Regions from separate parts of the Mesorhizobium sp. M1066 genome, predicted to be linked through region 2. Evidence: predicted binding sites of a transcription regulator. Region 2 holds the regulator's gene; the other holds the start of a gene.

Region 1 (4,422 bases), on a different contig from region 2:
TGGCGCCGGCGTCGAGCCGCTTCGGCACCCACCACACCTTGCCCTTGTCGAGCGCGGCCGGGGCACGGCGGTTTAGGATGCGGTAGAGATAGTGGCGGCCGATGGCCGAGAAGCGGGCGTCGAAGCTGTCGGAAACGACCGTCGCTTTCAAGATGGCGATGCGCGCCCCGGCCGCCTGCAAATGGGCGTTGACGGCATCGCGCACCTTGTCGCCCGGCCACGCCTTGACGAGATCGACATGCGCCACCTGCGCTGTCGCATGCACGCCGGCATCGGTGCGGCCAGCGGCGCGCAGCCTGATCGCTTCGCCGCAGAATTTTTCGATCGCCCGCTCGATCGCCTGTTGCACCGAAGGCTGATCCGCCTGGTGCTGCCAGCCGGCAAACAGGCTGCCGTCATATTCGATGTCGAGGCGAAAACGCGGCATTTGCGACTAGAGCTCTCGCCTCGGGCAATTCCAGGAAAAGTGTGAAACGGTTTTCCGTTCGGAATTGCGTTAAAACAAAGAGGTAGAGCAGTTCGCCATTTCCATGAAACGGTGGACTGTCTACGCGGCGAGAGCGGTGAAGGCGGAGGCGTATACCAGCCTGCCGGCGTCAGGCGCGTCGCCCCAAGCCAGCGCCTGCAGCGCTTCGCCCTGGTACTCGCTTTCGAAGTTCTCGGCACGCGTGTGGCTATAGCCGAAACGCCCGTAATAGGTGGGGTCGCCCAGCACCACGGCCAGCGTCTCACCACCATCCTTGAGGCGGATATGCGCCTCGCGGATCAGCGCGCCGCCGATGCCGCTGTCATGGAACGAGGGCTCCACCGCCAGCGGCGCGAGCGCCACGGCGGCGAAGGTCTTGCCGCCATTCTGGACGAACAGCCGCGAAAACAGGATGTGGCCGACCACCTGGCCGTCCTCTTCCGCCACCAGTTCGGCAACAGCGTCGCCGCCAGTCACCAGCGCGTCGACCAGACCGGCCTCGGCCTGCTGGCCGAAAGCGTGTTCCTCGACGAGGCGGATGGCCTCGCGATCCCGCGGCGTTGCCGCGCGTATCGACATCATGCTCATGAGAATTTCAGTCCTTTTTCGATCTTGGCCCCGCGCAGGAATTCCGACGCGGCAGCGGGCCTTCCGCCCGCCCGTTGAACTTCGACCAGCCTGATCGCGCCTGCCCCGCAGGCGACCGTCAGCCGGTCATCGAGAATTCCTCCCGACTCGCCCAAATCTTCCGAAAGCGACAGGCCTTCGGACAGCGTCGAGCGAAGCAGTTTCAGCCGCTCCGGGCGGCCACCAATCCCTATCTCCGACCAGGCGCCCGGAAAGGGCGACAGGCCGCGAATGCTATTGTGGACCTCGCTCGCCGAGCGAGTCCAGTCCACGCGCGTCTCGGATTTATCGATTTTTTTGGCATAGGTCACCCCTTCCACCGCTTGGCGGGCAAATGTCAGGGTGTTCCTTTCCAGTCGCGCCAGCGCTTCCACCATCAGGGTTGCACCGACACTCATCAACCGATCATGCAGATCGCCGGCTGTCATATCGGGTTCGATGGCGCATTTTTCAACCAATCCCACCGGGCCGGTGTCCAGACCCTCTTCCATGCGCATCACCATCATGCCGCTTTCCAGGTCCCCCGACATGATGGCGCGCTGGATCGGTGCAGCACCGCGCCAGCGCGGCAAAAGCGAGGCATGGCCGTTGATGCAGCCAAGCCGGGGTGCCTCTAGAACCGCCTTCGGCAGCAGCAAGCCGTAGGCGACGACCACGGCGACATCGGCTTGCAAACCACGGAAAGCGGCCTGCTCGGCGTCGCCTTTGAGTGAAGTCGGTGTACGGGTCTCGATGCCCAGCCGCTCCGCCTCGCGCTGCACCGGCGACGGCGTCAGCTCCAGCCCGCGCCGTCCAGCGGCGCGCGGCGGCTGGGTGTAGACGGCGGCGATATCATGTCCGGCCTCGGCGATCGCGCGCAGCGTCGGCACCGAAAACTCCGGCGTGCCCATGAAGATGACGCGAAGGGGCATTTCCCTATCCCGCCAGCTTGCCCGGCGCCTTGTCCTTGGCGAGCTTTTTGAATTTCTTCACCACCATGTCGCGCTTCAGTTTCGAGATGTGGTCGATGAACAAGATGCCGTTGAGGTGGTCGATCTCGTGCTGCAGGCAGGTTGCCATCAGGCCCTCGGCCTCCAGCTCCTGCAATTTGCCGTCGCGGTCGAGATATTTGACCCGCACGGAGGCCGGGCGTTCGACCTCGGCGTAGTAATCCGGGATCGACAGGCAGCCTTCCTCGTAGACCGAGCGCGCGTCGGCGCTCTCCAGGATTTCCGGGTTGATGAAGACCTGCGGCGCCGGCGTCTCGTCTTCCTTGGCAAGATCGATCACCAGCATGCGCAGCGGCTCGCCGATCTGGATTGCCGCTAGCCCGATGCCTGGCGCGTCATACATGGTCGCCAGCATGTCGTCGGCTAATTTGCGCAAGGGCGCGTCGACGCGCTCCACGGGCTTCGAAACCTGGCGCAGGATGGGGTCGGGAAGGATGATGAGCGGCTTGATCGGCATGGCGTTCCACCTAAGACCTCCAGCGAAAAGCGTCAACCGGTGGGCTTGAGGCTCGTTCACGTTTTGATCTGTGCTATCGGGGCGAATCGTCTATGCTGTCCACATGAATGATCTGAGCACCATCCTTTCGGAACCTGTCGCCCGGCTTGGCGCCACCACGATCACACTTGGCCATGCGCTGGCCTTCGCCGCCTTGCTGTTTCTCGGCCTGTTCGTGGCGCTCGTCATCGCGCTGTGGCGGTCGGCCAAGGCGCGCGCCGTTGCGGCCGCGGAAGCCGCCGATCATGCCCGCGACGCCGAGACGAGGATGGCCGGCATATTGCAAAGCCAGGCCGAGATGCAGGGCCGTATGGGCGCCATCGCCGAAGTGTTCGGAGCACGACAGGCGGAGCTGACGCAGTCGATCGGCCAGCGCCTCGACGCCATGACCGGCCGCCTCGGCCAGACCATGACCGAGCAGACGAAATCGACGCATGAGAGCCTGGCCAAATTGCAGGAGCGGCTGGCGATCATCGATGTCGCGCAAGGCAATATCCAGTCGCTCGCCGGCCAGGTCGTGCAGTTGCAGGCAATCCTTTCCAACAAGCAGACGCGCGGCGCCTTCGGCCAGTCGCGCATGGAGGCGATCGTCGCCGACGGCCTGCCGCACGGCGCCTACGAATTCCAGGCGACGCTGTCCAACGGCAGCCGGCCCGACTGCCTGGTGAAGATGCCGAACGGCGCACCTTCGCTTGCCATCGATGCCAAGTTTCCGCTCGAAGCCTGGAATGCCATCCGCGCCGCCGATGGCGCCGACCTGCAGAAGGTCGCCTCGCAGGCCTTCCGCCGCGACATCGAGATACATGTCCGCGATATATCGGAGAAGTATCTGATCCAGGGCGAGACCCAGGACACCGCCTTCATGTTCGTGCCGTCGGAATCGGTGTTCGCCGAGATCCACGAGAATTTCGAGGCGATCGTCCACAAGGCGCACCGCGCCCGAATCGTCATCGTCTCGCCGTCGCTGCTGATGCTGTCGATCCAGGTCATCCAGGCGATCCTCAAGGACGCCCGCATGCGCGAACAGGCGCATTTGATCCAGGGCGAGGTCATCCGGCTGATGGAGGACGTTGCGCGTGTCGACGAGCGGGTGCGCAAGCTGCAGGTCCATTTCGGCCAGTCGGCCAAGGACATCGACGACATCCTGGTTTCAACGTCGAAGGTCACCAAGCGCGGCCAGAAGATCGAGGCGCTGGAATTCGGCGCGCAGCCCGACGGCGATGCCACGGCGGATGCCGCGTCGCGGGCTCCCGCTGCGAAGGTCGACGCGGGCGCGCGCGTCGCCGATTCAAAAACAGGACAGCTCAGGCTGAGGGTCGTCGAAGGCGACGACTGAACACCACTACTGCTCCTCTATGGTGGTCATGCCCTGAAATTCAGGCAGCCAGTGCAGCGCCGAGCGGTGCCATTTCTGCTGTGTCGGAATCAAATCCTCGCGTTGCCGCGCGGTCCCCACTCGAATTCCATAGATTTTTGGACCATCTCCTACCGACGTGGCGTAAAGGTGCGAACCGCAGTCCCCGCAAAAGGCCTGGGCGCGCTTGGCGCCGCTCGCCACGATCTTGATGTAGATTTTCGGCGTACCCTTGGTGATGCGGTAGTTGCTTTCGGGCGCCGGAACCGTCACGCGAAAAGCCGTGCCGGTCAGTTGCTGGCAGTCCGTGCAGTGGCAGATGTTCGTCTTTTCAGGATCGACCTCCGCCTCATAGGTGATGGCGCCACAATGGCAGCCGCCGTCGATTTTCATCTTCGTTCCTCCAAAGTCCTTTAATCCAAGCGGGCAAAGTCCTTTAATCCAAGCGGGGCAAGACCATGAGGCAATGGCGCAGCGCTAGTCCAGTGCC
Region 2 (4,422 bases):
GCGATGGATGCCACGGATCCGCTGCGGGCCATGCGCGACCGTTTCATTCTGCCGGAGGGGATGATCTATCTCGACGGCAATTCACTGGGGGCAGCGTCTCATGCCGTTTTCAGCGAGCTGCAGCAGGCGGCGACCCAAGAATGGGCCCAGGATCTCATCCGAGCTTGGAACACGGCCGGATGGTTCGAGATGCCAATCGAACTCGGCGACCAGCTCGGACGCCTGATAGGAGCCGCGGCCGGCCAGACCGTTGTCTGCGACACGACATCGACCAACATCTACAAGGTGCTGCACGCGGCGCTGGAGATGCGGCCCGGCCGGTCGGCCATCGTCGCCGAAGGTGACAGTTTTCCCACCGACCTGTACATCGCCGAAGGCGTGGCCTCGACCCGGGATGGCGTCCTGCTGCGCCTCGCGGGTGTCGACGCGCCGACCATCGAAGAGCTGATCGACGAAAACGTCGCGGTGGTGCTGGTCAATCACGTCAATTACAAATCGGGTGAACTGCGCGACATGGCGGCGCTGACGCGCAAAGCTCATGCGGCCGGAGCGCTGATCGTCTGGGATCTTTGCCACACCGCCGGCGCCCTGCCCGTCGAGCTCGATCACGCAAATGCCGATTTCGCCATCGGCTGCACCTACAAGTACCTCAACGGCGGTCCGGGCGCACCGGCCTTCATCTATGCCGCGCAGCGCCACCACGGCGATATCAGCCAGCCGCTCAGCGGCTGGTGGGGCCATGCGCGGCCCTTTGCCTTCGAACGGGGTTATGTTGCCGGCACCGGCATCCGCCGCTTTCTGTGCGGCACCCAGCCTGTCCTGTCGATGCGGGCGCTCAAAGGCGCGCTTGCCATCTGGAGCGACGTCGACATGGCGGCATTGCGGAAGAAGAGCGTCGCACTGACAGAACTGTTCATCCAGCTCGTCGAAGCCAAGTGCGGCGCCTACGGTCTCACGCTGGAGACCACCCGCGACGCGACCAGGCGTGGCAGCCAGGTGTCGTTCCTTCACGACCATGGCTATCAAATCATGCGGGCGCTGATCGAGCGCGGGGTGATCGGTGACTTCCGTGCGCCATCGACCATCCGTTTCGGCTTCACGCCGCTGTATGTCGGCTACAAGGATGTGTGGCTGGCGGTTGAGGTGCTGGAGGATATTCTGCGCACGGGCGCATGGAAGGACCAGCGTTTCGCGGTCAAAGAAGCCGTTACCTGACGCAACGATCCCCGCGATCCGCCGCCGCCGCCCTCACTGCCTGGCAGATGACGGAGGGCTGAATTTCCAGCCACAAATGCCAACAGACGTTGGCGTTTTGGCTCCGTTTCGTTCACGGCAAACGAACGTCCCGAAGATTTATATCGTCCTTTGTGGAGGTCGATAGATTGATAATGCCAATCCTTGGGTCGAGGATGAGCCACAGGTCATTAACCATAATAATTTCAATGTGAGCAGGCGCATCGCCGTGCCTGGCGCTTGTTGATCGCGACCCGCTGGCAAGCGCCAAATAATTTCAGCAGCCTTAACAAATTCATTAAACTTTAAACGGTTGCAGAACACAACTGGAACAGATAGGGTTTGTTCTGGGTTTGTTTTTCGATTCTGGTTTCAGGTAACCTGGGGGCCGCCATGCTGACGCGCAAGCAACATGAACTGCTGATGTTCATCCATGAACGCCTGAAGGAGAGCGGCATTCCGCCATCCTTCGACGAGATGAAGGAGGCGCTTGACCTTGCCTCCAAATCCGGGATTCATCGGCTGATCACCGCACTTGAGGAGCGCGGCTTTATTCGCCGGTTGCCCAACCGGGCACGCGCGCTGGAAGTGCTGCGATTGCCGGACTCGATCGCGCCCGGCCTCAACGCGGCAAAGAAGTTTTCGCCAAGCGTCATCCAGGGCAGTCTCGGTCAGGGTGGTGCCCTTGGCCGGCAGATCAAGCCGGCGCCTTCGCGGATGCCCTCGCCCGGCAATGATGACGATGCGGTCTCCGCCGTGTCGATCCCGGTCATGGGCCGTATCGCCGCCGGTGTGCCGATCGATGCCATCCAGCATCAGACGCATTCGATCTCGGTGCCGCCGGACATGATCATGGGCGGCGCCCACTATGCGCTGGAGGTCAAGGGCGACTCGATGATCGAGGCCGGTATCTTCGACGGCGACACCGTCATCATCCGCAATGCCGACACGGCGAGCCCCGGCGAGATCATCGTGGCGCTGGTCGATGAAGAGGAAGCGACGCTGAAGCGGTTCCGCCGCAAGGGCGCTTCGATTGCTCTCGAAGCCGCCAATCCGGCCTATGAAACCCGTATTTTCGGCCCGGACAGGGTCAAGGTGCAAGGCAAGCTCGTCGGCCTGATCCGCCGCTACTGAGCCGGCTGCGGGTTGGCCGCTGGCTTCTCCGGTTTCTTGAAGGGTGCCAGCCCCCTCGCCTCACGAGAGTATTTGCGTTGCGTGTGCCAGGGCCGATATGGGCTGTCCACCGCGAAGCTGATCGTCGCTGGCGTGGTCGCCGATTGGCGATCGAAGAAGACCGCGGCACTGCCTTTGCGAGCCAGTTGCCGCTTGGTGATGACGAGAACCAGCGGATTGTGACAGGCGTCATACGCGGTGGCGTCATTGATGACGATCAACTCGGCGAAGCCGCAGGCTTTCCAGGCGTCCTTGCGGTCCTCGACATAGGCAATGATCGCACCGGACATGTGCCTGGCCACGCAAACGCCTGAGGAGCAATAGAACGGCGATCCCAGCGGCAGATCAACGGCATCCGCGACATCGAATTGCCCATCGCTGTTGTCGAACACCTCTGGCACGACGATGGTTTCTGATGTCAGGGCGCGTTTCCAGTTATCGACGGTGAATTCGTTCGGCCGTTCCCGGCTGACGGCAAGCTCGCCGCCACCGATCGGCAACGCCACCAGCCGGGCGTCTTCCGAGATCAGCACATCCGGCGTGCGCGTATCCGAGACCGTCAGCAGGCCGGCAAGCGCGAAGGGCAGAGCAGCGAGCCGCAGCCAAGTTGTCGCCATCGTCGCGATGACCAAAGCAATCGCCACCAGCAGGACCGACTGTTGCGAAATCAGCCCGACCCCATCGACAGGCGAACGCTCGGAGATCCAGCCGGATATGGCGATCATCATCGTCAGGCCCTTACCCATCAGGTAGAGAGCCGGCCAATCCAATCCGAAAGGCATCAGCAGCGCGCTGGCGACGGCCAGGAACATGACGACGGTGACGATCGGCATAACCGCGAGATTGGCAAACAGGCTAAGCGGCGAGACACGCTGAAAATGCCAGATGGCAAACAGCGTCGTCGCGCTTCCGGCGATGATCGAGGTCATGGCAAGGCCGGTTGCCGCCAGCAGGAATTTTCGCGTCAGGAAACCTGGCATGGATCGCTTTGGCGGCGGCGGTCTTGCTTTTCCCGCGCGGTGATCGGCCCAGCCGGCATAGGCGCCGACCAGAGCCGCGGTCGCGGCGAACGACATCTGAAAACTCGGGCCGACCACCTCATGCGGCGACACCACGATGACGGCGATCGCCGAGATCGCCAGATTGCGCATGGTGAGTGCTGCTCGATCGAACAGCACGGCAATCAGCATCACCGCCAGCATGATGAAGCTGCGCTCGGCGGCAACGACGACTCCCGAGATGATGAGATAGGCCGCGATCGAGAACAGTGCGGCGGCGGCGGCATACTTCTTGACCGGGCGACGCGCGGAAAAGTCGGGAAACAAGGCGAAGGCGCCGCGCAGCAAACCCATGATGGTGCCGGCGACCAGAGCCATGTGCAGTCCCGAAATGGAGATGATGTGATAGATGCCGGTACGTCGCATCGCCTCATTGATGTCATCGGGAATGCCGGCGCGCACGCCGACGATCAGCGCCGCGGCGATCTCGCCTTCGGCGCCGCCGACGCTCGCCCTGATATGGTCGGCGATGCCTTCACGGGCATTTTCCACGCTAGAGGAAATTCGGGCCGGCAGCGGCATGTCGCCGTCATCGTTGACGACAAGCTTTGGATTGCCGAGAAAGAACCCGCTGCCACCGATGCCGGCAAAATAGCTGTCGAAGGAGAAGTCATAGCTGTCCGGCCGCACCGGTCCGGTCGGCGGCAAGAGCTTGGCATATCCGGTGATGAGGGAGCCGGCGGTCACGTCAGCCGGGATCTTGCGTGCCGAAAGCCGCACCCGTTCCGGCGCATAGCGCAGTTTCGGTCTTGCGGTCGATGTCACGTCGATGGTCAGCCGGATGCGGCCGGTTTCCATCCGGTCGAGCGAGACGACGCGGCCGGTCACCTGCGTCGAGATTTCCGAGCCCAACATTTGTGTGCCCGCACGCCACGTCTCGACCTTGGCAGCAAGCAGTCCTAGGGCGCACAAAAGTGCCGCCATGAAACACAGATGGGTCTTTGGCCATGAGCGCGAG

The links. The regulator LexA, encoded in region 2, represses DNA repair genes until DNA is damaged. The targets are predictions, from matches to a motif close to TGTTCNNNNTGTGTTCNG.
Region 1: the regulator LexA is predicted to act here: its motif matches at 2,593-2,610, upstream of NKH52_RS14270 (DNA recombination protein RmuC).

Annotation. Positions count from the first base shown of each region.
Region 1 is NZ_JAMYMR010000008.1:161,816-166,237, forward strand. It holds gene truA (tRNA pseudouridine(38-40) synthase TruA) at 1-427, opposite strand, end outside; gene NKH52_RS14255 (GNAT family N-acetyltransferase) at 548-1,054, opposite strand; gene fmt (methionyl-tRNA formyltransferase) at 1,051-2,004, opposite strand; gene def (peptide deformylase) at 2,009-2,539, opposite strand; gene NKH52_RS14270 (DNA recombination protein RmuC) at 2,643-3,914, shown strand; gene NKH52_RS14275 (GFA family protein) at 3,921-4,325, opposite strand; gene NKH52_RS14280 (cation diffusion facilitator family transporter) at 4,410-4,422, opposite strand, start outside.
Region 2 is NZ_JAMYMR010000003.1:308,198-312,619, forward strand. It holds gene kynU (kynureninase) at 1-1,215, shown strand, start outside; gene lexA (transcriptional repressor LexA) at 1,627-2,367, shown strand; gene NKH52_RS07260 (ComEC/Rec2 family competence protein) at 2,361-4,422, opposite strand, start outside.